Regions from separate parts of the Streptacidiphilus rugosus AM-16 genome, predicted to be linked through region 3. Evidence: riboswitches for the same ligand, from Rfam matches in the RefSeq annotation. Region 3 holds a riboswitch; each other region holds the start of a gene.
The links. Region 3 has a riboswitch for cyclic di-AMP ahead of BS83_RS27210 (C40 family peptidase). Riboswitches for the same ligand answer to the same signal wherever they lie in the genome.
Positions count from the first base shown of each region.

Region 1: it holds a riboswitch for cyclic di-AMP, as region 3 does, so the genes downstream of both, BS83_RS39205 (LysM peptidoglycan-binding domain-containing protein) here and BS83_RS27210 (C40 family peptidase) in region 3, are expected to answer to the same signal.
Region 2: it holds a riboswitch for cyclic di-AMP, as region 3 does, so the genes downstream of both, BS83_RS03455 (M23 family metallopeptidase) here and BS83_RS27210 (C40 family peptidase) in region 3, are expected to answer to the same signal.
Region 4: it holds a riboswitch for cyclic di-AMP, as region 3 does, so the genes downstream of both, BS83_RS44515 (glycoside hydrolase family 16 protein) here and BS83_RS27210 (C40 family peptidase) in region 3, are expected to answer to the same signal.

Region 1 is NZ_JQMJ01000004.1:6,697,728-6,705,315, reverse strand. It holds gene BS83_RS39215 (GntR family transcriptional regulator) at 1-724, shown strand, start outside; gene BS83_RS39210 (HAD family hydrolase) at 768-1,472, shown strand; cyclic di-AMP (ydaO/yuaA leader) riboswitch at 1,642-1,798, shown strand; gene BS83_RS39205 (LysM peptidoglycan-binding domain-containing protein) at 1,802-2,482, shown strand; gene eno (phosphopyruvate hydratase) at 2,652-3,932, shown strand; gene BS83_RS46045 (FtsB family cell division protein) at 4,019-4,420, shown strand; gene BS83_RS39190 (DUF501 domain-containing protein) at 4,621-5,181, shown strand; gene BS83_RS39185 (Ppx/GppA phosphatase family protein) at 5,178-6,083, shown strand; gene BS83_RS39180 (NAD(P)/FAD-dependent oxidoreductase) at 6,401-7,588, shown strand, end outside.
Region 2 is NZ_JQMJ01000003.1:21,746-29,333, reverse strand. It holds gene BS83_RS03475 (MFS transporter) at 1-9, shown strand, start outside; gene BS83_RS03470 (undecaprenyl-diphosphate phosphatase) at 210-1,136, shown strand; gene BS83_RS43520 (thioredoxin family protein) at 1,388-1,939, shown strand; gene BS83_RS03460 (bile acid:sodium symporter family protein) at 2,050-3,147, shown strand; cyclic di-AMP (ydaO/yuaA leader) riboswitch at 3,203-3,330, shown strand; gene BS83_RS03455 (M23 family metallopeptidase) at 3,342-4,100, shown strand; gene BS83_RS03450 (hypothetical protein) at 4,313-4,615, opposite strand; gene BS83_RS03445 (hypothetical protein) at 4,635-6,224, opposite strand; gene BS83_RS03440 (PrsW family intramembrane metalloprotease) at 6,326-7,588, opposite strand, start outside.
Region 3 is NZ_JQMJ01000004.1:4,006,147-4,013,734, forward strand. It holds gene BS83_RS27190 (hypothetical protein) at 1-121, opposite strand, end outside; gene BS83_RS27195 (protein phosphatase 2C domain-containing protein) at 240-989, shown strand; gene BS83_RS27200 (class E sortase) at 1,036-1,848, opposite strand; gene BS83_RS27205 (glycosyltransferase family 2 protein) at 2,021-3,094, opposite strand; gene BS83_RS27210 (C40 family peptidase) at 3,331-4,371, opposite strand; cyclic di-AMP (ydaO/yuaA leader) riboswitch at 4,382-4,527, opposite strand; gene BS83_RS27215 (methyltransferase family protein) at 4,778-5,389, shown strand; gene BS83_RS27220 (SDR family NAD(P)-dependent oxidoreductase) at 5,423-6,175, opposite strand; gene BS83_RS27225 (ArsR/SmtB family transcription factor) at 6,262-6,624, shown strand; gene BS83_RS27230 (SRPBCC family protein) at 6,621-7,046, shown strand; gene BS83_RS27235 (ACT domain-containing protein) at 7,068-7,355, opposite strand; gene BS83_RS27240 (SCO4226 family nickel-binding protein) at 7,588-7,588, opposite strand, start outside.
Region 4 is NZ_JQMJ01000004.1:5,669,125-5,676,712, forward strand. It holds gene BS83_RS34890 (ABC transporter permease) at 1-267, opposite strand, end outside; gene BS83_RS34895 (ABC transporter ATP-binding protein) at 264-1,043, opposite strand; gene BS83_RS34900 (TetR/AcrR family transcriptional regulator) at 1,097-1,708, opposite strand; gene BS83_RS34905 (MarR family winged helix-turn-helix transcriptional regulator) at 1,781-2,215, opposite strand; gene BS83_RS34910 (MFS transporter) at 2,365-3,849, shown strand; gene BS83_RS34915 (TerC family protein) at 3,800-4,765, opposite strand; gene BS83_RS44515 (glycoside hydrolase family 16 protein) at 4,966-6,150, opposite strand; cyclic di-AMP (ydaO/yuaA leader) riboswitch at 6,149-6,332, opposite strand; gene BS83_RS34925 (TerD family protein) at 6,421-7,002, opposite strand; gene uvrB (excinuclease ABC subunit UvrB) at 7,119-7,588, opposite strand, start outside.

The DNA of each region.
Region 1 (7,588 bases), 2.7 Mb from region 3:
GGAGCCGGGCGCACCGCCGGAGCCGGCCGCCGAGGGCGCGGTCAACGTGCTGGGACGCCACCTCGATCGGGTGCTGCGCAGCGGACGCCTCCACGTCGACGTCCTGTGCGTCACGGCCGAGTCCTTCGTCTCCGCCCTCCAGCTCCAGTTGATCGGCCTGCGAGCGCGCCGCGAGCCCCGGCTGAGCGAGTTCAGGATCCGGCTGATCGTCTGCGACTTCAGCGCCACCCCCACCTATCCGCGGGTGCTGGGCGACCCGGGCGACACCAGGCCGCTGGAGCGGCTGCGCCGCATCTCGCACGACCAGGTGACCTCGCTGCGTTCGGCGGCCCTCTCGCTGCAGACCTACCAGCTGGTCGACTCGGAGCCGGTGATCGAGGTCCGCACCGTGCCCTTTCCGCCGATGTCGAAGTTGTACGTGCTGAACGACGACGAGGTGCTGGAGGGCTGGTACGAACTCATAGAGCGCCCGGTCCACGTCGGAGGCCACCTGGTGCGGCTGGAGGACCTGACCGGCCTGAGCACCCGGCTCTTCCCGCGCCGGCGCCAGGCTCTCGCCAACCACACGGACTCCGTCTACGTGGACACCGCCCGGGCCTTCTTCGCCTCCTGGTGGGCCAGGGCCGAGCCCTACGGCGTCTCCCTCTCCAGACCCCTGCCCGACGAACCGCAGCACGACCGGCCACCGCTCGACGGGCCGGCGCACGTGAACGAACCGGAGTGACGCGATCACGCACCCTCAGCCGCCGCACGAGGCCGTCGCCGCCGTGCTGCTCGACTTCGACGGGCCGGTGTGCAACCTCTTCGCCCGCCGCCCGGCGCCCGGGGTCGCCCGCGTGCTCCTCGACGAGCTGCGCGGGCAGGGCGTGGCATGGCTCCAGGAGACCGACGACCCGCACGGGTTGCTGGCCCGACTGCCCGCACTGCTCGACGCCGCCCGAACGCCGTCGGCCGAGGCCGCCCGGCTGATCGCGCTGACGGACCGGGCCCTGGCCCGCGAGGAGCTGCTGGCGGCGGTCTCGGCCGATCCGACGCCCGGTGCGCGCGAGGGTGTGCTGGCGCTGGCGAAGGCCGGCGTCCCCCTGGCCGTGGTCAGCAACAACGCACGTCCCGCGATCGAGGAGTACCTGCTCGGTGCGGGCCTGGTGGAGGCGCTGGCCAAGCATGTCGTCGGCCGCCCCGCCGACCTGGCGCGGATGAAGCCGGACCCCTCCGGTATCCAGGAGGCGCTGCACGCTCTGGGAGTGGCCGGCGAGGCCGTCTCCCGCTGCGTGTACGTCGGCGACGCGGTCGGCGACGCTTCGGCCGCGCGCGCGGCGGGAGTGCGCTTTCTGGGCTGGGCCGGCGGGTTGTCGCGGCGGAGTGAGCGGCTGCTGGGGGTGGGCGTTCCCCAGGCGTCCCTCTTTGACGAGTGGTCACACCTGACCCACCGGTTGCTCGTATCACGGCAGGGTAACGGAGCTCACATCTGACGTCCTGGCGCAGAGGAAGCCCAGTTCACGCGGCTGACGCCGGGTCGGCGGCCCTCCGGCTCCTCGTGTCGGAGGTTGAGTTCGTATGAAAACCTGCCTAGCCTCCGTGAAGTTCGCGTCAGCGGACACCGCCTCGCGGGACGCCGAGTCCTGTCCACCGTGGGGCGGCAACGTCGACTTGACGAACGGGCAGGAGTGGGGGACCCAGGTAGGTCGCCGTTCACGCGGGAGCGCGGACGGCTCGGGGTGAAGACGCATCAGCGTCCGGGCCAGCCTCTACGGCCCGAACCCGACAGCTCACCTCGCAGGCGTCGCAGAGGGAATCCTTCATGCTCCTCTCCGGCAACGGCCGCCATCGCCGAATCCGCGTCAACAAGGCCAAGGCCATCGTCGCGACCACCGGCGTGGCCGGCGCCGCGGTGGCCCTCCCCTTCATCGGGGCGGCCAGTGCGAGCGCCGCGTCCGTCTCCACCTGGGACAAGGTCGCCCAGTGCGAGAGCGGCGGCGACTGGTCCATCAACACGGGGAACGGCTACTACGGCGGGCTCCAGTTCTCCGCCAGCACCTGGCGGGCCTACGGCGGCGGCGCCTACGCCTCCACCGCGAACCACGCGAGCAAGGGTCAGCAGATCGCCGTCGCCGAGAAGGTGTTGGACAGTCAGGGGCCGGGCGCGTGGCCGGTCTGCGGCCCGCGGGCCGGTCTGAGCGCGGGCGGTGCGCCGGCCACCGTCGACACCTCCTCCAAGTCCGGCTCCGGCCACTCGCACAGCAAGCCCGCCGCGCCGAAGAAGTCCGCCCCCAAGCACGCCAAGCCGAGGCCCGGCGCGCCGGCGCACGGCGGCTCGTCCACGGCCGGCGTCTACACGGTCGAGGCGGGCGACACCCTCTCCGGCATCGCCGCGAGCCACCACGTCGCGGGCGGCTGGCACGCGCTGTACGAGCGGAACCGGTCCACCGTCGGGAGCGACCCGGATCTGATCTTCGTCGGCGAGCGGCTCGTCCTCGTGTAGCGGACGCGGCACGCACCTTCGCGAAAGGCCCCTACCGACCGGTAGGGGCTTTCCCGCGTTTGCGCCAGATGTCCGTCAGTCAAGACAGGGCAAAGGTCCTGAGTGGTCCCGGCCCCGACACGGGCTAGGCTCTGTGCGTAACAACCCGCATCCCCCTGAGGAGACAGTTGTGCCGTCCATCGACGTCGTCGTAGCCCGGGAGATCCTCGACTCGCGAGGCAACCCCACCGTCGAGGTCGAGGTCGGCCTCGACGACGGCAGCACCGGCCGCGCTGCCGTGCCGTCCGGCGCCTCCACCGGTGCCTTCGAAGCCCTTGAGCTGCGTGACGGTGACAAGTCCCGTTACGGCGGCAAGGGCGTGGAGAAGGCCGTCCTCGCCGTCATCGAGCAGATCGGCCCGGAGCTGGTCGGCTACGACGCCACCGAGCAGCGCCTGATCGACCAGGCCATGCTCGACCTGGACGCGACCGCCGACAAGTCCTCCCTGGGCGCCAACGCGATCCTGGGCGTCTCCCTCGCCGTGGCGCACGCCGCCTCCGAGGCCAGCGACCTGCCGCTCTTCCGCTACCTGGGCGGCCCCAACGCCCACGTGCTGCCGGTCCCGATGATGAACATCCTCAACGGTGGTTCGCACGCGGACTCCAACGTGGACATCCAGGAGTTCATGATCGCGCCGATCGGCGCGGAGTCGTTCTCCGAGGCGCTGCGCTGGGGCGTCGAGGTCTACCACCAGCTCAAGGGCGTGCTGAAGGCCCGCGGTCTCTCCACCGGTCTGGGCGACGAGGGCGGCTTCGCGCCGAACCTCGACTCCAACCGCGAGGCGCTGGACCTGATCGTCGAGGCGATCAAGGGCGCCGGCTACACCCCCGGCCGCGACATCGCGCTGGCCCTGGACTGCGCCGCGTCCGAGTTCTACAAGGACGGCGCGTACCAGTTCGAGGGCAAGGCCCGCACCGCCGCCGAGATGAGCGCCTACTACGGCGAGCTCGTCGCCGCGTACCCGCTGGTCTCCATCGAGGACCCGCTGTTCGAGGACGACTGGGAGGGCTGGAAGACCATCACCGCCGAGCTCGGCGACAAGGTCCAGCTCGTCGGCGACGACCTGTTCGTCACCAACCCGGAGCGCCTGGCCCGCGGCATCAAGGAGGGCGCGGCCAACGCCCTGCTGGTGAAGGTCAACCAGATCGGCTCGCTGACCGAGACGCTGGACGCGGTCGAGCTGGCCCAGCGCAACGGCTTCCGCTGCATGATGTCGCACCGCTCCGGTGAGACCGAGGACGTCACCATCGCCGACCTCGCCGTCGCCACCAACTGCGGCCAGATCAAGACCGGCGCCCCGGCCCGCTCCGAGCGCGTCGCCAAGTACAACCAGCTGCTGCGCATCGAGGAGATCCTCGACGACGCCGCGGAGTACGCCGGCCGCGGCGCCTTCCCGCGCTTCAACGGCTGACGCCGCCTCCGACGCCCCGTCGCGCTCACCCTCTAGGGTGGGGGCGGCGGGGCGTCGTCGCGTTGGGGCCGAGGGAGGGAGCAGCGGTGGCGGAGAAGAAGAAGCAGGCCAGGAAGCGGCCGAAGCTGACCGGTCGGGCGGCGGTGCTGGCCCTCGTGGTCTGCGCGCTGGTCGCGGCGCTCGCCTACCCGATGCGTCAGTTCATCGCGCAGCGGACGCAGATCGACCAGCAGCGGGCCGCGCAGCAGCAGGCGCAGCAGCAGGTCGAGGAGCTGCGCAGGGAGAAGGCCCGCTGGCAGGACCCGGCCTACGTCGAGGCCCAGGCGCGTGCCCGCCTCCACTTCGGCTTTCCCGGCGACACGCCGTTCACCTCGGTGAACCCCTCGCCCACCCCCTCCGCCTCCCCGACCACCCAGCAGGCGGCCTCCCAGCCCTGGTACCAGAGCCTCCTCGGCTCCCTCGCCACCGCGGACCACCCCTCGAACTGAAGGGCAGTCTCCGGCGGCGCGAGGATTCATCAGTGGAGGAACCACGCAGCGACCTCGGGGGTGCGAGGAACTGCGCGACAAGCCATCCGCCGGGCTGATGGCCTTCAATGTGCAGGGCCATCCGCGCAGGGTGGTTGCTCGCGCAGTTCCTCGCGCCCCTTTGGTGCTGCATGGTTTCTCACCTGGGGGAGAATGGCCGCATGTCGCAAGCCCCCGAGTCCCCCGCCCCCGTTTCCGAGGCTGACCGTGCCGCCGTCGAGGCGCAGCTCGGCCGCGTGCCGCGCGGCCTGCGGGCCGTCGCCCACCGCTGCCCCTGCGGGCTGCCCGACGTCGTCGAGACGGCCCCGCGTCTGGAGGACGGCACGCCGTTCCCGACCCTCTACTACCTGACCTGCCCCCGTGCCGCCTCGCTGATCGGCACCCTGGAGGCGGACGGGATGATGAAGGAGCAGACCGCGAGGCTCGCCGAGGAACCGGAGCTGGCCGACGGGTACCGCCGGGCGCACGAGGACTACATCGCCCGCCGTGACGCGATCGAGGTGCTGGAGGGCTTCCCCAGCGCGGGCGGCATGCCCGACCGGGTCAAGTGCCTGCACGTGCTGGTCGGCCACTCGCTGGCAGCCGGTCCGGGCGTGAACCCGCTCGGCGACGAGGCCCTGGCCGCGCTGCCGGAGTGGTGGCGCAAGGGCCCGTGCGTCTGCGCGGACGGGACGAACGGTGCGGACGGTGCGGACGAGATCGAGGGGGAGGGGTCCGAGTGACCACGACCCGCGTCGCCGCGGTCGACTGCGGCACCAACTCGATCCGTCTGCTGGTCGCGGATCTCGACCCGGAGACCGGCGCGCTGCACGAGCTGGACCGGCGGATGACCATCGTCCGCCTCGGCCAGGGCGTCGACCGCACCGGACGGCTGGCCCCCGAGGCGCTGGAGCGGACCTTCGCGGCCTGCCGTGACTACGCGGCGGTGATCGAGGAGCTCGGTGCGACCCGACTCCGCTTCGTCGCCACCAGCGCCTCGCGCGACGCGGAGAACCGCGACGAATTCACGGCCGGGGTCCGCGAGATCCTGGGCGTCGACCCCGAGGTGATCAGCGGCGACGAGGAGGCCCAGCTCTCCTTCACCGGCGCGACCAAGGAGCTGAACGGCGAGCACGGCCCCTACCTGGTGTTCGATCTGGGCGGCGGCTCGACCGAGTTCGTGCTCGGTTCGGAGAGCGTCCAGGCGGCTCGTTCGGTCGACATCGGCTGTGTCCGGATGACGGAGCGTCACGGCGAGGACTACCTCTCCATGCGCGCCGACATCAAGAAGGCGCTCGACCAGGCCGCGGAGGCGGTCCCCCTGGACACGAACGCCACCCTGGTCGGCCTGGCGGGGACGGTCACCACGGTGGCGGCGATCGCGCTCGGGCTGCCGGCCTACGACAGTGCGGCGATCCACCGCTCGCGCATCCCCGTCGCGGACGTCCGGGCGGTGACGGAGCGGCTGCTGGGCTCCACCCACGAGGAGCGCGCCGCGATCCCGGTGATGCACCCCGGCCGGGTCGACGTCATCGTCGCGGGAGCGTTGGTGCTGCTCGCGGTCATGGAGCGCACCGGTGCCGCTGAGCTGGTCGTAAGTGAGCATGACATCCTCGACGGCATCGCCTGGAGCACCGTTCTCTGACCCGGCCGAAGAACCTTCGTGAATTTCTTCACATGGAGTTCCCGCCGTTGGGGTGGGCTGTCGGGGCACTTCGTCCGATTTTGCGGACCGAAGACCGTTCCGGCAGCCCGGATCGAGTGATCCTCGATCGCCTTCCTGTCTCGCGCGCACATTCGCCATGAGCCCGTCGAGCTGCGCATTCTCACACCGGGGGGTCCCAGGGTGTGAGGCCGAGGCAGTGGGGAGGCATGTGGGGCGGGCAGTGTAGCAGGTGCTGTCCAGACCCCAGGGGCCAGGCCGACGAAAGCCAGGCAGACCGGGGGTGGATACTTTCGGATATGAGCACCACGGAGCGTCCTCGCATCCTGATTGTCGGCGGTGGCTACGTCGGCCTGTATGCCGCGATGCGCATTCTCAAGAAGATGCGCTACGGAGAAGCGACCGTCACGGTCGTCGACCCGCGGTCGTACATGACGTACCTGCCCTTCCTCCCCGAGGCGGCCGGCGGCAACGTCGCGCCTCGCAACCTCGTCGCCCCGCTGCGCCGCGTTCTGAAGAACGCAGAGGTGCTGACGGGTCACGTCACCTCGGTCGACCAGGACCGCAAGGTGGCCACTGTGCACCCGGCGGCCGGCGACCCCTACGAGATCCCCTTCGACTACCTCGTCGTCGCGATGGGCTCGGTGTCCCGCACCTTCCCGATCCCGGGTCTGGCGGAGCACGGCATCGGCATGAAGTCGGTCGAGGAGGCCATCAGCCTCCGGAACCACGTCGTGGCCCAGCTCGACATGGCGGAGTCCACCAACGACGAGGCGGTGCGCAAGCAGGCGCTCACCTTCGTCGTCATCGGTGGCGGCTTCGCCGGCATCGAGACGATCGCCGAGATCGAGGACATGGCCCGCGACTCGGCGAAGATCTACCACAACGTGAAGCGTGAGGACATGCGCTTCATCGTGGTCGAGGCGGCCAACCGCATCCTCCCCGAGATGGGCCCGGACCTCGGTCTGTGGACCAAGGAGAAGCTCGAGGAGCGCGGGATCGAGATCTACATCGAGACCTCGATGGAGTCCTGCGTCGACAAGCACGTCGTCCTGAAGAACGGCATCGAGGTCGACGCCTCCACCATCGTGTGGACGGCGGGCGTCAAGCCGAACCCGGCGCTGGCCAACTTCGGTCTGCCGCTCGGCCCGCGCGGCCACGTCGACACCGCCCCGACCCTCCAGGTCCAGGGCTTCGACAACGTCTGGTCGGCCGGCGACAACGCCCAGGTGCCGGACCTCGCCGTCGGCGAGGGCGCCTGGTGCCCGCCGAACGCCCAGCACGCGGTGCGTCAGGCCATCGTCCTCGGTGACAACGTCATCGCGGGCATGCGGGGCTTCCCGCAGAAGGAGTACAAGCACAAGAACCTCGGTGCGGTCGCCGGTCTCGGCCTGCACAAGGGTGTGGCGATCCTCTTCGGCAAGTACAAGCTGAAGGGCCGTCCGGCCTGGTGGTTCCACCGCCTGTACCACGGCAGCCGCGTGCCG
Region 2 (7,588 bases), on a different contig from region 3:
GCGGCGTGAACTCCCTGAACCGAAGGGGCGCTTCGGCGCCCCTTCGGCGCTTCCCCGAGGCTCTTCCTGCCGTGGGGAGGACGGGCGGGGGATGGCTGGTGAACTTCACGCGACCGCTGTATGAACAGCCGTCACATCGCCTGTAGGCGTCTACACGTTTGTAGTACTTTCGGGCTGGCCCCGTCCCTCCCAGCAGCCCAAGGTCGTCGATGTCGTCCGTGCTCACCTATCCCGAAGCGATCGGCGTCGGCCTGCTCCAGGGCGTCACCGAGCTGTTCCCGGTCTCCAGCCTGGGCCACAGCATCCTGCTGCCGGCGCTGCTGGGCGCCCCCTACAAGAACGACCTCAACGTCTCCGCGGCCGAGTCTCCCTACCTGAGCGTCCTGGTCGCGCTGCACCTGGCGACGGCCGTCGCGCTGGTCGTCTACTTCTGGCGGGACTGGGCGCGGGTGCTGCAGGGTCTCTTCAGCTCCGTGCGCGAGCGGCGGATCGAGACCGCCAACCAGAAGCTGGCCTGGCTGCTGATCGTCGCCACGATCCCGGTCGGCGTCGCGGGCATCGCGTTCGACAAGCTGTTCCGCGAGCACCTGGGCAAGCCGATCCCCGCGGCGATCTTCCTGACCCTCAACGGGATCGTCCTCTTCGTCGCCGAGCGCCTCAAGCGCGGCGGCACCGGCCGTCGCCGCGCCACCGACCCCCAGCCCCTGCCCGGTGACGAGGACCTGCACCCGGACGTGCTCTCCGACCGCCGCATCGTGAAGCTCGGCTGGGGCAGCGCGCTGGTCGTCGGCGCGGCCCAGATCCTCGCGCTCCTCCCCGGCATCAGCCGTTCCGGCGTGACCATGAGCGCGGGCATCTTCAAGGGCCTGCGTCACGAGGACTCGGCCCGCTTCGCCTTCCTGCTGGCCACCCCGGCGATCGGCGGCGCGGCCCTGCTCAAGCTCCCCTCCCTGGCGGGCGCGCAGGGCCACGGCATCCACGGCCAGATCCTGGCCGGCGGCGTCGCGGCGTTCGTGGCGGGCTACGTCGCGGTCCGCTTCCTGACGAAGTACTTCGAGACCAGGACGCTGACGCCGTTCGCCGTCTACTGCTTCGTCGCGGGCCTGGGCAGCCTGGCCTACCTCTCCATGAACTAGTCGCACGATCAGGGGCGCGAGGCTCTGCTTGATCGACTGCGGGCGCGAGCATCCACCCGGCGCGGACGGCCCGGCATGTCGAGGACCATCCGCTCGTCGGAGGGGACACCTCCCGGCCGAAGGCTGGGGGTTTGTCGCGCCCACCCGGCGGAGCCGGAGATCGGCAGAGCCTCGCGCCCCTGAGGTGTTGCCACCACCTGTTCGGCGCGTCGGGGCCGGCGACCTCGCGGGGCGATGTTGCACTGGGTCACGTGCGATCACTACGAGCCCTGCTGGTGGGGCTGCTGCCGCTGCTGACGCTCGCCGCCTGCGTCCAGGTGAACGGGCGGGCCGGCGGGCTCGCGCCGCGCTACTCGCAGCCGTTCGTCGCCGTGCCCAGCGTCTCCGCCGGGCCCGTGCCCACCGGCTACGACCCGCACGCGGACGCGCCCGCCGCGGTCGCCGCCGCGCAGGCGGCCTCGCGGAAGGACGGGCGGCCGGTGCTGGTCGAGTTCGGCGCCGACTGGTGCGCCGACTGCCAGGTGCTCGCCCAGCGTTCGGCCACGCCAGGGGCGTGGCTGGTGCTGGCGAGGAACTACCACCTGGTCACCGTCGACGTCGGCCACTTCGACCGCAACAGCGCGCTGGCCGCGCGCTGGATCGACCTGAAGCGCAGCGGCATCCCCGCGCTGGTCGTGCTGGACCCCGACGGCCGGGTCAGGGCCACGACGCAGGACGGCAGCTTCGCCAACGCCCGCTCGCTCTCCGTCGACGCCCTCACCAACCGACTCGTGGACTGGCTGTACCCCGCTTCCCGATCATGACCGATTCCACTCGAAGTCATGAATCTGCCCATTTCGGTGAGGTGTTCCGGGTTCGTACCTGATGTGATGCCGCCATCCGTACACGATGCATGCACGACGGGCGGTGTCCGATGAAGCTTCTCGGGACCCTGGCCGCCGCCGTCCAACGGCGGCTGCTCTGGATCATGCTGCTCGCCTACGTTCTCGCCGCGGCCCGGCCCGGGCCGGGACAGGCCCTGCGCGGGGTGACGCTCGCGCGGTTCGACGGGGCCGCCTTTCCGCTCCAGGCGGGACTCCTCGCCCTGATGGTCTTCAACGCCGGCCTGACCGCCAGGTCCGAGGCCCTGCCCGCGCTGCTGCGGCATCCCCGGGCGCTGCTGGTCGGCATCGCCTCCAACGCCCTGCTGCCGACGCTCCTGCTCGGCGTCGGCGCCCTCGCGGCCGACGGCTGGCACAACGTCCACGAGGCGCAGAGCCTGCTCGTCGGCCTCGCCCTGGTCGGCGCCATGCCCGTCGCCGCCGGAGCCACCGTCTTCGCCCAGGGGAGCGAGGGCAATGCCACGCTGACCCTCGGCCTGGTCGTCGGCAGCACCCTGCTGAGCCCGCTCACCATCCCGCTCGGGCTGCATCTGGGCGGGTTCCTGGCCTCCGGGCCCTACGCGGCGGACCTGCACGCCGTCGCCGAGCACGCGTGCAGCGCCTTCGCGGTGCTGGCGGTCGTGCTGCCGTGCGCGGCGGGCCTGCTGACGGGGCGTCTGCTGGGCGCGCGGCTCGGGCCGGTGCTGCCGCTGGTCAGGGCCGCCGGCCTCGCCGTGGTGGTGCTGCTCAGCTACACCAACGCCTGCGGCGCGCTGCGGCAGGTGGTGGAGCGACCCGACCCCGACTACCTGGTCCTGGTCGTCGTCGCGGCGGCGGCCATGTGCGGCGGCTCCTTCCTCAGCGGGTGGGTGCTGGCCGGCAGGCTCGGCGTCCCGCGCGCGGACGCGATCGCGCTCACCTACGCCTCCGGGATGAACAACAGCAGCGCCGGAGCGGTCGTCGCGGCCACGCGGCTGCCGGGGAACCCGGCCGTCCTGCTGCCGATCCTGGCCTACAGCCTGCTGCAGAAGGTGCTGGCTTCCTCGGTCGGTGCGCTGGTCAGGAACGCACCGTTCGGTGACGAAGGTTCAGCGGGGTCCACGGCCGTCCCAACTGCCCCTAAGGAACCACTTGGATTCAGACGGCTTTAGTATTAACTTTCCATAACAGTACGCGCGGCTACAGTCGTTCGACCGTCGGACGACGTCGTGCGGATCGCCTAATCCACATGGAACCGGGGACCCAGGTACCTGGGGTGCATCGGCCTCGCGGCCGTAGGAGACCTCCCTCTCCGAACCCGTCAGCTAACCCGGTCGGCGAAGGGACGGAAAGGAGCACGCCAGTTATGGCGTCATACCCGGTCGAGACCGTCGCCGAGCCCTCGACGGCGCAGCAGGCGACGAGCGCCCTGCCGCGGCAGCGTGGCGCGGCGCTGGGCCTGGCGGCCATGGCTGTCGGCGCGAGCAGCGTGATCGGCCTCGCCGGCCCGGCCCTCGCGGCCGACCGTCCCGAGCACACCGGCCCTTCCGGCTCCCTCCTCCTCGACGAGCACGCCACGGCGGCGCCGGCCGCCGACGCGGGCACGGCGCTGGCCGACCGCATCCGCGCGCAGGCGACGCAGCAGCGCGCCGACGCCGAGACCACGGCCCGCAGGGAGGCCGCGACGGCGGCCTCGGCGAAGGCCGCGGCGGTCGAGCGGGTCCGTACGACGGAGACCCTCACCCTTCCGGTCCCCGGCGTCAGCACGACCGCGTACGGGCAGTCCGGCTCCTACTGGTCCCACCTGCACACCGGCCTGGACTTCCCGGCCCCGGCGGGCACGCCGGTCCGCGCCGTGGGCGCGGGCGTCGTCACCTCGGCCGGCTGGGCGGGCTCCTACGGCTACCGCGTCATCGAGACGCTGCCGGACGGCACGGAGATCTGGTACTGCCACCTCTCCGCCATCGCGGTCGGCGCGGGCTCGGTGACCGGCGGCCAGCCGATCGGCCGCGTCGGCTCCACGGGCAACTCCACCGGCCCCCACCTCCACCTCGAGGTCCGCCCCTCCGGCGGCGACCCGGTCGACCCCACGGAGTGGCTCACCGCCCACGGCGTCGAGCTCTGAGCCACGCAGTTGATCAAGCAGAGCCTCGCGCCCCTGGACAGTGCAACTGACCCTGTGATGTGAGGTGTCGCGCCCGCGCGGCAGAGCCGCGCAGTTCCCCGCGCCCCTGAGGTAGTGCGGCCAACCCTTTGTTCTGAGGTCTCCCGCCCGCGTGCCGGAGGCGCGCAGTTCCTCGCGCCCTTGGTGGTGCAACGGCCCTTGGCCGGGAGGGGCTACGCCTTGCGGTCCGCCAGGCTCCAGGACGCGAGGGCGACGCCCGTGGCCACGGTGAGGACCGAGGGCCAGGCGCCGATCTTCTTCGCCAGGGGGTGGGAGCCCGCGAACGCGGCCACGTAGAGGCCGCCCAGCGCGGCCGCCGTCCTGGGCCCCGCCGCGCCGCGCCACTGCAGGGCCGCCACGCCGCCTGCCGCGGCCAGCGCCACCCCGCCGAGCTCCCTCCGCTTCGTCGCCCGTGCGACAGCGAAGCCGCCCACCAGACCCGAGGCGGCTGTCACCGAAGAGGGAATCCGGGCCATGGAACTGAACCTCCGTCACTCAATTTGTGCGCGTGTTGTGAAGATGCAGGCCGACATATCCGATATAGACCCGGCCCGTACCCGAACAGTCGTCGTGATAGTGCAGTCGAGGCGCCGTTCCGCCGCCGCCTATCCGCAGATGCGCGCCCATGAAGACCCGACCCGAAGGGTCCACCGCCGTCGGGACGGGAAGAAGCCGTTCCCGCTTCCACTTCGCGTTCGTGCTCACCGTGCGGGACTCGCCGCGGATGACCTTGCGCGGCGGGAAGGGGTGGCAGTCGGGGGGCGTGTTCTCGCACCAACTGCGGAAGTCGCCGCCCGACGTGCCCGCCTTGGCCGCCTCCGCGTAGTCGGAGAGGGCGAGCAGCGCGTCCCACGTCATCCGGACCCAGGTGGGGTGGTCGGTCTGCTCGTCCAGCTCCTTGGTCAGCCGCGCGTCCCCGGTGAACTCCAGCAGCGGGAACTCGCCCAGCCGGTCCAGCAGCTCCGCGAACGTGCCCGGCTCGGCGTCCTGGGGACGGGCCGGCCGGCCCGCGAGCGAGCGCAGCTCCGTGCGGGCCGCGCGCAGCTCGCTGTACTGCTCGTCGTACTCCGCCGCCAGCTGCGACTCGCGCTCCTCCGCCGCGCGGAGCCAGCGCCGGACCTCCTGCAGCTCCTCGGCGCGGGCGCGCTGCTCGTGGGCCTCTTCCTCCTCGTGGTCGACCAGCAGGCCGCCCGGCAGGATCGCGTCCGCCTCCGGCAGGCCCTCGGGCCGCAGCAGCGGAAGCCCGACCAGCTGGTCGGGCAGCGGCGTCTGCACGGCGAGCCGACGCGGCAGCCAGGCCAGCAGGCCCGAGGCCCGCCGCAGGTTCTCCTCGATCGTGGAGCGCGACATCACCCGGTGCCTGGCCGCCTCCGGCGCCCACGCCGGATCCAGGCCGGGGAGGTAGGTGCGGACCGCGCCGCCGTAGACCCGGTGGTGCTCCAGGGCCGCGTTGAAGGTGCGCTCCGCGCCGGGCGCGAGGGCGTAGAGCACGGCCAGGCCGCTGCAGCTGCGCAGCAGCGGGTCGACGGTGTCGTTGAGCCAGTCGTCGAAGTCGGCGTGCAGGGGCGTGCTGGCCACCACGATGGGGAGCCTGCGGTCGGGGTCGCAGAGCTCGTCCAGGATCTCGTCGACGTCCTGGCGCTCGATGACGCTCGGCAGGCCGTGCACCCGGGCGGCGCCCGCCTGCTCGCCCTCGACCGCGTCCAGCACGTCCAGCAGCCCGCGCGCGAGCGCGGGGACGGGGGCCTTCGCGGGCTCCTCACCGCGGACCGGCAGCTGCTCGGCGTCCAGCTGGACCCAGGTGCGGCCGTCCCTGGCCGAGGCCACGGTCAGCGAGGTCTGCCAGATGCCCTGCACGGTGAACTCGCGCAGCCGCCAGCGCGCCAGCCGCCCCTGCACGGCCTTGCCGCGCGCGACCTGGTCCAGCACGGCCTGCGGCCCGACCAGGCGACGGCCGTTGCCGGTGCCGGGCTCGTCGTAGTGCAACGCCTTCAGCCACTGCCTGAGCTGCTGCTCGGCGAGGGCAACAGTCTCCTGGTGACCGTGCCCGCTGGTCACGGCCATCCGATAGATGCCATCGGTCACTGGCGCTGCCTCCTGACGCTGTATCGGCGTCGCCGCACGGCGGTGTGCGGGTATTCAGGACAACGCGGCAGGACCCGGCATTGGTTCCGGTACGGCCGAAGTCACTGGTCGGAGGGGGGCACTTCCTCGGAGTCCGCGGCGGCCGGGCGGGTGGCCGGGTACTGGTAGGGGGGCTGCGGTTGCGGCGCCGGCTGTGCCTGCGGCGGTCCGACCTGGGGATACGCCTGCGGGTACGGCTGCTGGTACGGCTGTTGCTGCTGCGGGAACCCGTACGGAGCCTGCCCGTACGGCCCGGGCTGCTGCTGGGGATACCCGTTCTGCGGATACCCCTGCTGGGGCACGCCCCCCTGCGGATAGCCCTGCTGCGGGTACCCCGGCTGCCCGTACGGCCCCGGCTGCTGCCCGTACGGCCCGGGCTGCTGTGGGAAGGCCACGGGCCGCTGCGGGTAGCCGACGGGCCGCTGCGGGTAGGGATGGGCGTACGGCGACGGCGCCGGGTACGCCGCGCCAGGGGCCCGGCCCCAGACCGTCGCGACCGGCGGGTTCCTGCGGAGCAGCTCCTGCTCGCCCACGCGGGCGAAGATCGGGGTCACCACGTCCTTCCGCTCCCACAGGTGGTGCAGCAGTTCCTGCTCCCGCACCGCGAAGTCCGGCACGGCGAGCCCGCGCGCGACCCGCTCACGGAGCAGCGCCAGGGAGGTGGCGAAACCCTGGTACTCGCGCATCGCCTTGTCGCCGTGCGGACCCTGCTCGAACCTGGAGAGCGCCCGCGCCTGCTTGCGGGTCCGCATGGACGAGAGCACGACCGGCACCTGTCGGCCGATCCAGCCCGCCGTGACGTAGACCGCGAGCTGTTTGCCGACGACGGTCAGCTCGTTGCCGCGCGACCAGACCAGCAGCCAGACCATCAGGGCGAAGACCGGGACCATGAAGAGGAAGTAGACGCCGAGGAAGCCGACCCCGCCGAGCACCGGCGAGCTGTTCCAGGTGCCGTGCATCAGCATGGCGAAGATCCAGCCGGCGATCGGCGCGCACACGCGCTGCCAGCGCTTGCGGCTGATGGCCGCGATGCCGAAGCCCACCGCCGTCATCGAGGTGAAGAGCGGGTGCGCGAAGGGGGACATGACCTCCCGGATCACGAAGGTCATCACGGTCGTGACGACTCCGGTGCCGCCGTCGCCGCCGGAGTCCGTCACCGACCGGCCGATGTAGAGGATGTTCTCGGTGAAGGCGAACCCGGTGGCGGTGAATCCGGCGTAGACGGCGCCGTCGACGATGCCGGTGAAGTCGCGACGCCGGAAGAAGAAGATCATCAACAGCGGTGCGGCCTTGACCGACTCCTCGACCAGCGGAGCCACCAGGCT
Region 3 (7,588 bases):
CAGGCGGGGCCAGTCGTCTGGGGCCGAGCGGCTCCGTCCCGGCGGGGACCGACGCCGTCGGGTCCTCCCAACCGCTGGGGTCGTCCGACCCGGTCGGCTCCTCCGCGTACTCGCCATCCATGGCATATCAGCGTAGAGAAGCCTGCCGTGTCCCCGGGGCCAGTCGCGGCATGATCGGAGAAGATCGCATATGCGGGTTCCCCGACCGTCGCCCAGACAGGAAGCACCGAGGTCCCACCGTGGAGATCAGCTACGCCTGCGAGCCCAGTCCGGACGCCGCCGCCAACGAGGACTTCGTGCTGGCCGGGCCGGGGTTCGGCCTGGTGCTCGACGGCGCGACGCCCAGCGGTCTGCCCACCGGCTGCGTCCACGACGTGCCGTGGTTCGTGGCGAGGCTGGGCGCGCAGCTGGCGCAGTTCCTGGTGACCCACCCGCGCGAGCCGCTGCCGGAGATCCTGCGTCAGGCGATCCTGCGCACCCGCGACCTGCACCCCGAGTGCGACCTGGGCAATCCCGAGACTCCGGCCTCGACGGTGGCGCTGTTCCGCGCCGACGCCGTCGCCGACCGGCTGGACTGCCTGGTGCTGGCCGACTCCCCCGTCGTCGTGCGCCGCGCGGACGGCCGGATCGAACTGGTGGAGGACACCCGGATCGACCACCTGCCCGCCTACGACCCCGTCTCCGTGAGCGCCCTGCGCAACGCGGCGGACGGCTTCTGGGTCGCCTCGACCAGCGCGGAGGCGGCGGAGCAGGCCGTGACCGCCTCGTTCCCCCTGGCCGGGGTGCGCGAGGTCGCGGCGATGTCGGACGGGGTGAGCCGCCTGGTCGAGCGCTTCGGCTGGACCTGGACCGAACTGCTGGACTCCCTGGCCGCGGAAGGCCCCGCGCACGCGGTGGCCGCGGTCCGCAAGGCCGAACTGGCCCTGCGGGACGGTGCGTTCCGCGGCAAGCGGCACGACGACGCGACGGTGCTGCTCGCCCGGTCCTGAACCGCGGGCAGCCCGCTCACGCGCTGCCGCCGGCCGGGACGGACGCCTACCGCTTCCCCGCGCGGTGCCGACGGTGGGCGGGCGCGGCCTTGGCATGTCCGACGGCACGGGCGGCGACCGCCGTGGCGGCCGGCTTCGCCGGGGCCCGCGGTGACGCCGAAGGGCCGGGCCCCGGCGTCTGCTTGGGCTGCACGTGAGTGAGCTGGGCGAAGGCGACGAACCGGTACCAGGACGTGTAGTCCGGCGTGCAGGTCATCAGCGTGAGGTACCGGCCGGGTCGGGTGAACGGGGATCCGGCGGGGACGGCCTTCAGGACCGACACGTTGTCAGGTGCGGTCTGCGGAATGGTTCCGCGCACGGTGTAGGTGTAGGACGCGGTGGCCGTCTCGACCACGGCGGTGTCGCCCTCGGTGAGGGTGGGCAGGTGGCGGAACGGCTCCCCGTGCGTGTTGCGGTGGCCTGCCAGCACCATGTTGCCGCTCGGGTCGGAAGGCAGCGCGGAGCCGACGAGATGTCCGACCAGCCCGTGGTCGAGGATCTGCGTCTTGTCGGTGCCCTCGGCGACCGGGACGACCAGGCCGAGCTTGGGAATGCGCAGCAGCGCGAACTTCTGCCCGACGGCGAGGTGCACGGCAGGAGCTGGCGCCGGGGAGGCGGACCACTGCTGCTCGAGCTGGCTCTGGGCGGCCCCCTGGTCGGCCTTCGCCTGCACGTCGGTCCACCAGAACTCGTAGACGAGGTAGAGCGCGAGCACGGCGCTCACCGCGATCAGCACAGACCCCCCGATGCGCAGCGCTCGGTCGAGCGGCGTCGCCGGTCGTGCGGAGGGCGCGGCATCCGGGGGTCTGCGAAACTTCAAGACATCCAGCCCCGATCGGCTTATCGGTTGCGGACGTGGGCCGCGAACTTCATCGCCACACCGGCCAGGCCGAGGGCGAGCGCCATGCTCGCGTAGATCAGCCCACTGAAGCCGGTCTTGGGGAGTTCGTGTCCGTACATCTTGCTGTTCTCCTCACACTGATGAAGTGTCACTAAGAAATCGGTACGGGAGAGGGGTCAGGTCGGCCCTTCTCGTAGACGGTGAGACCCTTCGAGAGCCTGAGCGGCACCAGAAGGAGTTCGACCACCAGCGCCTTCCATGCATAGTAGATATTGACGAATTTCATGAGATACACACATGGAAGATTGCGCAGCACCCGGATGACCGGAAGCTTCCGTCGTTTGGCCGCATACAGCAACGGCGGTAGCGTGAGCCCGACTTCGAGCCCGGCCCACCAGCCGACGGTGCCCACCCAGGAGCCGCCCATCAGCGGGGCGATGAAGGGGACGGCGAGCCAGAGCGGCGCGGTGACGATCTCCCAGAGCGCGAGCAGGATCCACAGCGCCAGCACCGGCTTGCGCGGGATCATCCGCCACAGGTGCAGCCGGACGTTCTGCGCGAAGCCCGCCATCCACCGCCAGTCCTGCTTGCGCAGGTAGGTGAGGTCCTCCGGATCCGCCGCCCAGGCGACGGCCTTGGCGACGTAGACCGCCTTCTGACCCATCATCTGGGCGGACCAGGTGTAGTCCATGTCCTCGACGATCGTCCGCTCGGGGAAGCCGCCGAAGTCGACGAGCGGCCGGCGCCGGAAGACGGAGCAGCATCCCGAGCACACGGTGGGGCTGTTCGCCATGTTCTGGATCGGTCTGTTCCAGTGGAAGCCGTAGAGGTACTCGATCGACCGCCCGCGCTCGGTCCAGGTCCGCTCGAACCGGCTCTGGACGCAGCCTGCGGCGATGACGACGCGCTCGTCGTCGAAGGCGGGCTTGATCAGCTCGATGTAGTCGTCGGCCAGGACGGTGTCGGCGTCCACGGCGAGCACGAGATCGGTGTCGCAGTAGGGAAGCGCGAAGTTCTGCGCCCTCGCCTTGCTGCCGAGATTGTGGGGCGGCCGCACCACCGTCACACCGTAGGACGCGGCGACCTCCCCGGTCCGGTCAATCGATCCGTCGTCCACGACAATGATGCGCTCGGCCGGAACGGTCTGCCGCAGCAGCGCCTCCAGTGTGGCCGGCAGACCTGACTCCTCATTGTGCGCAGGCACGATCACGGAAAGCGTCAGCATGTTCGCCGAGTTCCTTCGTCCGTAAACGGAGTTCATGTTCCGGGGCGCCTCCCAGGGCACCCCGGAGAACTGTCAGGAAATTCATAGCATCATGTGGACGGCTCGCCGGCTCCGGCGTTACCGGCCATCAGTGTGATGATTTCCGACCGCCCTCGGGGCCGGCGGCGGAGGCGCAGAAAGGCCCCTCGCCGGCGGTCGGTCCGCCGGCCAGGGGCCTCAGCTGTCGCGTCGAGCGCTCAGATGTGCCGCATCGCGTAGATCGAACCGATCTGGGCCATGGGCTCGTAGCGGACGTAGGCGCCGGTGTGCGGGGCGTGGAGGATGATGCCGTTGCCCGCGTACATCCCGACGTGCTCGGCGCCGTTGAAGAAGACCAGGTCGCCCACCTGGAGATCGGCGGTGGAGTTCACCGCCGTGCCGTAGTTGATCTGGTCGTAGGTGGTGCGGCCGAGGTGGTAACCGGCCTGCGCGTAGGCCCACTGCATCAGGCCCGAGCAGTCGAACTGGCTCGGCCCCGTGCCGCCTCGCAGGTAGGGATCGCCTATGCGGGTCTGCGCGGCCTTGAACGCGGCGGCCTCGATCGAGTCGCCCGGCTGCGAGTTGCCCAGGTTCGCCGTCGAGCCGTAGCCGTGACCGCCGACGATCCCGTTGCCGCCGCCGGTCACCGCGGAGAGCTGCTTCGCGGTCAGCGAGTTGAGCAGCTTCTGGGTCTCCTTGACCTTCGCGTCGGCCGCGGCCTTCGCCGCGGCGGCCTGGCGGACACTGGCGTCCAGCGCCTGCAAGGCGGCCTCCGCCTGGGACTTCTCCTTGGTGAGGGTCCGCTCCTCGGACCGCAGCGCGTCGAGCTCGCCGACCTGACTGCTGGTCACCTGGTTCATCGCGGACGCCTTGTCCAGGAACTCACTCGGGTCGCTGCTCAGCATCAGCTGCACCGTCGGGTCGACGGCGCCCTCCGCGTACTGGGACTGCGCGATCCGGCTCACGTCGTCCATGAGCAGATTGACCTTCGCCTGGCGGCGGGCTATCTCGTCCTGGAGCAGCGCGGCCTTCTGCTGCTGGCCCTGGACCTGCTCCTCCACCTGGTCGTAGACCTGGACGGCGTGGTCGGACTCGTTGTTCAGCTGGTCGAGCTGCGCCTTGAGCTGGCCGGTCGTCGGCGTGGGCGCGGCGCTCGAGGACTGGGCGGTGAGTGCGACGCCGGTCGCGGCGACGGCGGTGATCAGCGACACCCGGGCGCGGGTGCGACTCGGGGTGGTGGGACGGCGGTGGGACGCCACGCGGGCGGACTCCTTCTTCCTACGTCCGCCTACCGGGTGAGCTGACGGGTTCGGGCCGGAAGTTCGCCCTACGACATCTCACAGCCCTGCGGCCGCCTGATGCCGATTCACCCCGAGGAACGTGGGTCCCCGGCTCCGAGTCGGCGGCCTGACCGTTGCCCGGCCCTGCTGCCTCGTCAGACTCGGCGGTACCGCCGCGGTCGCCCAGGGTCGGACGATCGACGTCGCAACGGTTCGAGCCCGACCCTAGTTGCCCGATCGTGACCATAGCAATATCTGATGCGTCAGATCCTGTCTGCTTTCCGTCCGAAGTGGCGCAAAAGGACGCGGTGACCTCCTCTTTCCACCCGCCACCTCCACCCTGAGGTGGTGGTCCCCCGGCGTGGCGGCCCGCCACCCTGGGGACATGGGCGCGATGGAGACGGTGGTCCGTGACGCGGTGTCAGGCTGCGTCGGACTGGTCGCGGTGTGCTGGGTGGCGGGCGCGCTGTACTTCGGAGCACAGAGTCCGGCGGGCCTGCGGGGCTGGTCCGCGCGGGCGCGGAGCTCGCTGCCCGCGCGGCTGGGCCTGGTCGCGGGCGTCGCGGTCCTCGTCGCCCTGGGCGGCGGCGGTCGGGGCCGGCTCTGGCGGCATCTGCAGTACTGGCAGCCGGCGCTCGCCGTCCTCGGCGTCGTCGTGGTCGTGGCGTCGACCGCGCTGCTGCTGTGGGCGCGGTGGGTGCTCGGCACGATGTGGGCGAGCGTCCCGCTGGTGCGGCAGGGACACGAACTGCGCACCGGCGGGCCCTACGCCCACGTCCGCCACCCCATCTACACCGGGTTCCTCGGCCTCGTGCTCGGCGGCACGCTCGCGGAGGGCCTCGGTCTCTGGCTGCTGATCGCCGCCGCGTGCGTGCCTTGGCTGCTGCACCGGGTGCGCGTCGAGGACCGGCTGATGGCGGCGGAGTTCGGCGAGCAGTACGCCGCCTACCGCCGCCGGGTCCCGGCCCTGGCACCCCGCCTGCCACACCGGAACTGACGGGCCGCCGACCGGTTCGTCCGCCCGGCGGCCTCAGTCCAGCCGCTTCAGCCCCTCGGCCGTCGGCTGGTACGCACCGGGCGACAGGGCGGGGTCGGTGGCCAGAGCGGCGATCGCCGCGCCGATGTCGGCCGGGGTGAGCACCGGGCCCATCCGGCGCAGGAACTCCTCCTCCGCCACACCCGAGCGCTCGGCGTAGGCCCGCACACCGGCGTTCCCGACGCCGCTGCCGGGGGTCATCGGCGGCAGGATGCTGCGGAAGTCGATCCCCAGGCCGCTGCGGGCGGACTCCTCGGCCGCGTACCCGGTGAGGAAACGGACCGCCGCCTTGGCGCCCGCGTAGCCCCCGCTGACCGGCGAGCCCTTCAGCGCCGCGCCGCTGGAGACGGCCACCACGACGCTGCCCGGGTCCAGTGGGAGCGTCAGCGCCTGCCGGGTCCAGTGGAAGGCGTGCCGGACGTCAGCCTCCCAGTGCCGACTGAAGCTCTCCCAGTCGTACTCCTGCAGCGGGCGCCCCAGTGGAACCGCGCCCGCGTTCAGCACGAGCACCCGCGGCCGGTACTGCGCGAGCAGCCGCTCGGCGACGTCGGGATCCGTCGCGTCCGCGGCGACGGGCACGAAGCCCGCACCGAGGCGTTCGCGCCGTTCGTCCAGCTCCGCCTTGTCGCGGGCGACGCCGACGACGCGCGCGCCGGCCGCGCACAGGACGGCCGCGGCCTCCGCGCCGAGGCCCCGGCTCGCGCCGGTGACGATCGCGGTGGCGCCGGTGAGATCAGGGACGGTCATGGCCGCTCCTCCTCCGTGACGAACTCTCGATGGCCTGATATTCAACCTCTTGGTTGAATGTACCGCCCGCGCTAACATTCAGCAATATGGTTGAGCGTTCTTCGGCACCCCTGGATCTCACCTACATGGCCCTCGCCGATCCGACCCGGCGGGCCATCCTGCAACGCCTGCGCACCACCGAGGCGCGCGTCACCGAGATCGCCGCGCCGCTGCCGATGTCGCTGGCGGCGGTCTCGAAGCACATCATCGTGCTGGAGCGGGCCGGCCTGGTCCGCCGCGAGATACGCGGCCGCGACCACTACCTCAGCGCGAATCCGCAGCCGCTCGCCGAGGCCGAGCAGTGGATCAGCGACTACACCCGCTTCTGGGAGCGCCGCGCCGACGCCCTGGCCGCCCACCTGGAGGCGCACGCCGCGGAGATCGCCGACACGAAGGGGAGCACGCCATGACGGACGCCGTCGTCCGGGTCACCCGCAGCCTGAAGGCCGACGCCGAGGACGTCTTCGACGCGTGGACCAACGCCGACCGGCTGCAGCAGTGGCTCTGCCCGGATCCAGGCATCGTCGCCGAGGCCACCTGCGATCCGGTCGTCGGCGGCCGCTACCGGATCGTCAAGATCTTCGAATCCGGCGCGGACACCGTGACCGGCGAGTACCTGATCGTGGACCGTCCCCACCTCCTGGTCTTCACCTGGGCGGCCGACAGCACCCACGGCCGGACCACCCGCGTCACCGTCACCCTCCGTCCCGAGGGCGCCACCACCGAGATGACCATCACTCACGAACAGCTCCCCGGCGGCGACTTCCGCGAGCGCGCCACGGTCATCTGGTCCTCCATCGCCGACAAACTGGCCGCCCTCCTCACCCCGTAGCACCCGGGCCGCCCGCGCACCTCACCCGGCGTCGAGCACCTCCAGGACGTCGACCATGCGGGCGAGTTTCGCGCGGACGCGGGTGGCGTCGGGGGCGGCGACGGTGACTTCGACGGTCGTGGGGCCGTCGGGGGCGGCGTGGTAGGAGAGGGCGGTGACGCGGTGGGCGCTGAGGACGGCGGCGACGCGGGCGAGGAGGCCGCGGGCGGGGAGGACCGTCGCGACGATGTGCTGCTGCGGGGCCGGGGCCGGGAGCAGGTCGGCGGCGAGCAGGGCGGTGGGAGGGGCGACGGGGGTGTCGACGGGCATGGGGTGCTCCAGAGCTGACCGTTGGCCCGTGGGTCCGCGGGCCAAAAGGAAAGACCCCTCGCGGACGCGAGAGGTCTGGGTGCCGGTGGCGCGGGCTGGTCCGGTGGGACTCAGCGCGGCAGCGGCACGCCGAAGCAAATAATGAGTGCGGTGCTCATGGACCCAGGATGACACCCCGACCCCTCCGTGGGACGAACCGTCTCACAGAGTGGGCCAGGGGTCGGTGTGCTCGT
Region 4 (7,588 bases), 1.7 Mb from region 3:
CGGCATCGTCAGCAGCCGCTCCAGCGTGCCGCCGGTGCGTTCGCGCAGCGTGGCGACGGCGGTGACCAGGAACATCACCGTCATCGGGAAGATCCCCAGCATCGGCGCGCCGATGCTGTCGAAGACCTCGGGCTGCCCCTCGAAGACGTACTTGAGCAGCACGATCAGCAGGCAGGGCACGACCAGCAGCATGGCGACGGTGCGCGGGTCGTTGCGGAGCTGGAGCAGCACACGACGGGCGGTGGCGAGGGTGCGGCGGACGTTCATCGGCTCTCTCCTGCGGCGGGCTGCACGGCGGACCGATCGGCCGGCTCCGCGGCCTCGTCGGCGTCGAAGCCGGCGACCAGCTTGAGGAAGGCCGCCTCGATGTCGGGCGCGCCGGTGGCGGCGAGCAGGCCGGCGGGACTGTCCTGGGCCAGCAGTCGGCCTTCGCGCATCAGCAGCAGGCTGGTGCACCGGGCCGCCTCGTCCATCACGTGGCTGGACACGAGCAGGGTCGCGCCCTCGGCCGCGAGCCGGTGGAAGATCTCCCACAGGTCCTGCCGCAGCACCGGGTCGAGGCCGACGGTCGGCTCGTCGAGGACCAGCAGCTCCGGCGCGCCGAGCAGCGCCGCCGCGAGCGAGACGCGGGCCCGCTGGCCGCCGGAGAGCCGGCCGACCAGGTCGTGCTCGCGCCCGTTCAGGCCGACCTGCTCCAGCACCCGCGCGGGGTCGGTCGCGGGCGCGCCGAGCACCTCGGCGAAGTAGCGCAGGTTCGCGCCGATCGACAGGTCGGCGTAGACGGAGGGCGCCTGGGTCACATAGCCGACCTTGTCGCGCAGCTCCGGGCTGCCGGCGGGCCGGCCGAGCACCCGCACCTCGCCCGAGTCGACCCGCTGCACGCCCACGACGGAGCGCAGCAGCGTCGTCTTGCCGCAACCGCTGGGGCCGAGCAGTCCGGTGACCGAGCCACGAGCCACGACGAGGTCGAGACCGTGCAGAACGGGCCTGCCGCCCCTGGTCACCCTGAGGTCGTGGACCTCGATGGCCTGGGAATTCATCATGTGTTGAGTTTTGCGCCGCAGAGCTCTCCCGTCAAGCGTCCGGAAGGGTTCACTCAGCCGGCGAGGTAACGCTGCAGGGTGGGCGCGAGCAGTGGCACCAGCTCCTCGGCGTCGGCGGAGGCGATCGGCTCGGCCGCGATCACATACCGCGCCAGCGCCAGCCCGATGATCTGCGAGAGCACCAGCTCGACGCGCAGCTCGGGCTGCTCCACCTCCAGCGCGGCGGCGAGCCGGGTCACCAACTCACCCACGACGAAGCCCCGCAGCAGTTCCGCGATCTGCTCACTGCCGACGACCGTGCGGAGCACGGCCAGCAGCCGGTCGCGCACCCCGGGCTGCTCCCACATCGCCAGCACGAAGCGCGCGGTCCGCTCGCCCACGTCGGCCCGGTCACCGGCCAGGATCAGAGCGACGACGGCGTCCGGCTGCACGGGGAAGTCCAGTGCGGCGAGGAAGAGTTGCTCCTTGCTGCCGAAGTAGTGGTGCAGCAGCGCGGCGTCGACCCCGGCGAGCCGTGCGATCCCGCGCATGCTGGCCTTCTCGTACCCCCGCGCGGCGAACTCCGTCCGCGCCGCCTCCAGCACGGCCCCCCGCGTGTCCCCCCCACCGGGCCTGCGCCCCGTCCTCTTGGACGACGCCTGCGGGCCTGCTTCCTTCTGACTCATGTCCCCCATCCTCGCGGAACGGCCGGTGGCAATCCCCCCAGGGGCGCGAGGCTCTTGCGGGGAACTCTCTCGCTACCTGCCGGAGCGGGCGCCGCGAGGCCAGGGGCGGCCTTCGGTGGCCTCGATGCTGGTGTTGAGACGGGCCAGGACGCGGGAGAGCTCGGCGACCTCGGGGTCGGTCCAGTCCGAGAGGACCCGGGAGAGGCCCTCGATCGCCCAGTCGCGGTCCTGCTCCAGCCGGCGGAGCCCCTCCGTCGTGACCCGGAGCTTGCGGGCCAGGCCGCCGTCCGGGTCGGGGATGCGTTCCGCCAGGTCGGCGCGGAGCAGCGCCGCCGTCTGGCGGTTGACCGTCGAGGTGTCCAGACCGAAGGCCTCCGCGAGCTGGCCGATCGACATCGGCCCCTGCGTGCGGAGCCGCGTCAGCAGGGTGTACGCGCTGCGGTCGAGGCGGTCCGACGGCTGGTCCCGGCGGAGCGAGGCCATCGCCGTGTGGCGCCCCAGCAGCATCAGTTCGCGTTCGATCTCCGGCAGCTCCCGGTGCACCGTGCCGCCTCCCGTCCTCTTCCGGATCCCGCAGCAGGGTATCGCCAGCAGGCCCGTATGTACGGTACACATTGTGTGCACCATACACATTCCACACCAGGCCAGGAGCGCCGATGAGCAGCACACCCCCCGAGCCCCGGCACCCGCGCACCGGCGGCGCGATCGTCGGCGTCCTCGCCTGCGCCGGAATCGTCGTCTCGCTGATGCAGACGCTGATCGTCCCGCTGATCCCGGACCTGCCCCGCCTCCTGCACAGCAGTGCCACCGACGCCTCCTGGGCGATCACCGCGACCCTGCTCGCCGCCGCCGTGGCGACCCCCGTGCTCGGACGGCTCGGCGACATGCTCGGCAAGCGCCGCATGCTGGTGCTGAGCCTGCTGCTCCTGGTCGTCGGTTCGCTCGTCAGCGCGCTCGGCAGCTCGCTGCCCTCCATGGTCGTCGGGCGCGCGCTGCAGGGCTGCGGCATGGCCGTCGTCCCGCTGGGGATCAGCGTCATGCGGGACGAACTGCCGCCGGAGAAGCTCGGATCCGCCATGGCCCTGATGAGCTCCTCGCTCGGGATCGGCGGCGCGCTCGGGCTGCCCGCGGCCGCGACCATCGCCCAGCACAGCGACTGGCACACCCTCTTCTGGACCTCCGGCGCCCTCGGTGCCGCCGTCGCCGTGCTGGTGGTCGTCGTGGTGCCGGAGTCCCCGCTGCGCAGCGGCGGGAGCTTCGACGTGGTCGGCGCCGTCGGCCTCTCGGCCGGCCTGCTCTGCCTGCTGCTCGGGATCTCCAAGGGCGGCGACTGGGGCTGGGGCAGCGGGACCACGCTCGGGATGTTCGCCGCCTCGGCCGTCGTGCTGGCCGCCTGGGCCTGGTGGGAGCTGCGGCAGGCGGCGCCGCTGGTCGACCTGCGGACCACGATGCGCCGTCAGGTGCTGCTCACCAACATCGCCTCGGTCGTGGTCGGCTTCGCGATGTACGCGATGTCGCTGATCGTGCCGCAGTTGCTGGAGCTGCCGAAGGCGACCGGCTACGGCCTCGGGCAGTCCATGGTCGCGGCCGGGCTGGTGGTCGCGCCGTCGGGACTGGTCATGATGGCCGTCTCGCCGCTCTCGGCCCGGCTCTCCAGGGCACGGGGGCCGAAGGCCTCACTGTTCGCCGGAGCGCTCGTGATCGCCCTGGGCTACGGGCTGGCACTCCCGCTGATGCACCACGTCTGGGGCGTGCTGCTCTTCTCCAGCGTGATCGGGGCGGGCATCGCCTTCGCCTACGCGGCGATGCCCGCGCTGATCATGTCGGCCGTGCCGCCGTCCGAGACGGCCGCCGCCAACGGCCTCAACACGCTGATGCGCAGCATCGGCACCTCCACCTCGGCGGCCGTGGTCGGCGTGGTGCTCGCGCACATGACCGTCAGGATGGGGCCGGTGACGCTGCCCTCCGCAGAGGGCTTCCGGGTCGGCTTCGTGATCGGCGGCGCTGTGGCCCTGCTCGCCGCGCTGCTCACGCTCGCCATTCCCGGGCGGAAGCAGGCCGCCGGCCTCGTCGGCCCCGTTCCGGGCCCGGTCACGGCGGCGGCAGACGCTCCTGCCGACGCGAAGCCCGCAGCGACGTGACGGTGGTGACCGTCAGCACCACGACGATGAAGCCCAGCGAGAAGGGAATGCCGATCTCCGGCGCCCAGTGCGCCCCGGCCTCGTGCGCGGCGTGGAGCAGCAGCTTCACGCCGATGAAGCCGAGGATCAGCGAGAGCCCGTAGGAGAGGTGGACCAGCTTCTTCAGCAGACCGCCGATGAGGAAGTAGAGCTGGCGCAGGCCCATCAGCGCGAAGGCGTTGGCGGTGAAGACGATGTACGGGTCCTGCGTCAGCCCGAAGATCGCGGGGATCGAGTCCATCGCGAAGAGCACGTCGGTGGTGCCGATCGCGAGCATCACCACGAGTATCGGGGTGATCAGGCGCCGGCCGTTCTCGACGACGACCAGCCTGGTGCCGCGATAGCCGTCGGTCGCGGGGAAGCGGCGCTCGACGGCCTTCAGCAGACGGTTCTCCTCGAACTCCTCCTCGGACTCACCGGCCCGCGCCTCCTTGATCAGCTTCCAGGCGGTCCAGATCAGGAAGGCGCCGAAGAGGAAGAAGACCCACGAGAAGGAGGCGATGACCGCCGAGCCCGCGGCGATGAAGACCGCCCGCAGCACCAGCGCTATCAGCACGCCGACCATCAGCACCCGCTGCTGGTAGGCGGCGGGGACGGCGAACTTCCCCATGATCAGTACGAAGACGAAGAGGTTGTCGACGCTGAGCGACTTCTCGGTGATGTAGCCGGCGAAGAACTCCCCGGCGGGCTCGCCGCCCGAGTGCCACCAGACGAAGCCGCCGAACAGCAGGGCCAGCACGATCCAGACCACGGTCCAGGCGCCGGCCTCGCGCAGCGTGACCTCGTGGGGCTTCCGCCCGCCGATGAAGAAGTCGGCGGCGACCAGTGCGACGAGTACGGCGATGGTGGTGACCCACAGGGTCACGGATACGTCCATGAACGACTGCTCCTCCGGCAGACGACAACTCTGCCGGAGGTCTCCTCCGCCCTGCCGCAACAGGGCCGACGCCACCGGACGGTGCCGGGCACCGCCGTGTTGACGAGGACGTCGTTCTAGGGAGTACTCCCCTCCGCTTGCCCTGCCAGGCTAACAAGACAGCAAAGGGGAGGTGAAGCGGGCGGCGGACTCCGGGCGTGTCAGTGGTAGACGCGCAGGTAGTCGGCCGAGAAGGTGATCGGCGTGCTGCCGCTCGGAGCCGCGTGGTACTGGCCGGCGGAGAGGGACAGGTTGAGGATCAGGTAGGCGGACCAGTTGGCGCCCACCCCGTGGCCGTCCGAGTAGACCTTGACGCCATTGACGTACCAGTCGACCGAGTCGGCGCCGTACTTGGTGCCGATGGTGACCCAGCCGCCCGGCTTCACCGCGCTCGCGTCGGTGTAGTAGTCGCCGCCGGAGGTGACGTGGTTGGTCAACTCCAGCAGGTTCGGGTTGTCCGGGTGGTACTCGAAGGAGTCGATCTCGCCGTTGCCGTTCTTCCAGGTCCACAACGCCGGCCAGGCGCCCGTGCCGGTCGGGAGCTTGACGCGGGCCTCGACGTAGTCGCCGGTCCTGACCTGGAAGCCCTCCTTGGAGCCCTCGGTGGTCAGCAGCCCGGTGGTCCACGCCTGCTTGCCGTTCTCCAGCGTGTGCGAACTCGGCTGGGCGGTGAAGGTGGCCACGCCGTTCGCGACGGAGACGTCGTTGGTGTCCAGCCAGTCGAGCTTGTTGTCGTCCGGGTTGTGGTTGCCGTAGCGGTAGGCCGTGGAGGTGTCGCCGACCCAGCGCTGGCCCCAGCTGATCGGGTTGCTGAACTCCTCCGACCAGATCGGGGTGGAGGAGGACGCCACCCCGGCCGGGATCGCGCTGCCGCCGCTCGGGGCGGGCGCGGGCGTCGGGGTCGGCGTGGGGGTCGGCTTCGGCGCGGGGGCCGAGGTGGAGCCGGAGCCCACGATCAGCGTCTTCGCGGTCAGGTTGTGCCAGCCGGAGGCGTCGAGGTAGGCGCCCATCATCGTGTAGTGGCCCGCGGCGAGGGTCCGGGTGCCCGCGTTGACGGTCAGGCCGGTCGGGCAGATGCGCGCGTTGCTGCGCCACTGCGGGAAGTCCAGGTGGCGGCCCGCCGCGTCGCGGACGGCCACGCCGAGGCTGCGCACGGTCACGCAGGAGGTGGCGCTGACCTTGACCGTGGCGGTCGCGCTCGTACCGCTCACCGTCGCGGTCAGGCCGGTCTCGCTGACGCGCGGGGTGGCGGCCTGCGCCTGGGGGGCGAACGCCGCGCCGAGAAGGAGCGCCGGGGTGGCTCCGAACGCGAGTATGCGGGCAGGGGTCGACAGGATGGGGTGCATGGCGCCTCTCCGACGCCTGCGAGGTGAGCTGTCGGATTCGGGCCGCGAGAGTAGCCCGGCCGCGGACGCGGCTTCACCCCAAGCCGCGCCGAAGCGAGGCGTCGTGCACCTGGTTCCCCCGCTCCGGCCCGTGCTGTTCGTTCGACCCGGCGGCGAGGGGCAGGATTCGGCGTTCCCGCGCGCAGGGGTCCGGTTGAGGAAGCGGACCCGCGCAGGTTAGGCAGATTGAATGACCACAACCAATCGTTCTGCGGACAGTTGAGGCCTATCTCACAGGCACTGCTGGATCGCCGGAAGCATGTCCTGGAAGGTCCGCCCCTGGGCCGGCACGCCGATCGCGGCCATCTGCCAGCCGCCGCCCGCGTCCCGGTAGACCTTGGCCATGACCTGGCCGGTGTGCGCGCCGCCGCCGCTGAGCGTGTAGCGGGCGAGCTCCGTGCCGGTGGACTCGTCGACCAGTCGGCAGTGGGCCAGCTCGACCTCCTGGAAGGTCTGGCCGCTGTAGGAGTTCACGGTGAAGACGATCTGGGTGATCTTCTGCGGGACCTTGCGCAGATCCACCATGATCGACTCGTCGTCCTCGCCGCCGCTGCCGCCGACCAGGTTGTCGCCGGTGTGCCGGACCGAGCCGTCGTTGCTCACCAGGTGCTGGAAGAAGACCACGTCCGCGAGCGCGTCCGCGGTGAACAGGACCGCCGAGGCGTCCAGGTCGATCTCGCGGCGACGCGTGCGGAACAGCCCCTTGCGCGGCGCGGCCTGCCAGCCGAGCCCCATCCGCACCACGGCGAGCGAGCCCCCGCCCGCCGCCTTCTCCAGGCTGACGCTCTGCCCCTTGCCCAAACTCACCGACATGCTTCGGCCCTCCCCGATCGATCCGCGACATGCGGTATCCGGTTCCTAGGCTGAACCCTACGACCCCGACACTGATCGAGCCCCGGACGCGCGGCCCGATCAGCGCTGTCGACCGGTCAGGCGATGCCCGCCTCGCGCATCTGGCGCAACTCCTTCTTGAGCTCGTTCACCTCGTCGCGCAGCCGGGCGGCGACCTCGAACTGGAGCTCGGCGGCCGCCGCGTGCATCCGGTCCGTCAACTCGCCGATGAGATCGGCCAGCTCGGCCGCGGGCAGGCTCTTGGCGTCCTGCTTGCCGGCCGCGCCCTTCGCGCCGAGCGCCGGGACCGGCGCCTTCTGCCCCTTGCCGCCCGCGCCGCCGGACTGGCGGTATCCCGTGCTGAGCAGCTCGGCGGTGTCCATGTCCTCGCGGGCCAGGGAGTCGAGGATGTCGCCGATCTTCTTGCGCAGCGGCTGCGGGTCGATGCCGTTCTCGGCGTTGTAGGCCTGCTGGATCTCCCGGCGACGGTTGGTCTCCGAGATCGCCCGGTCCATCGCCGGGGTGATCCGGTCCGCGTACATGTGGACCTGGCCGGAGACGTTGCGCG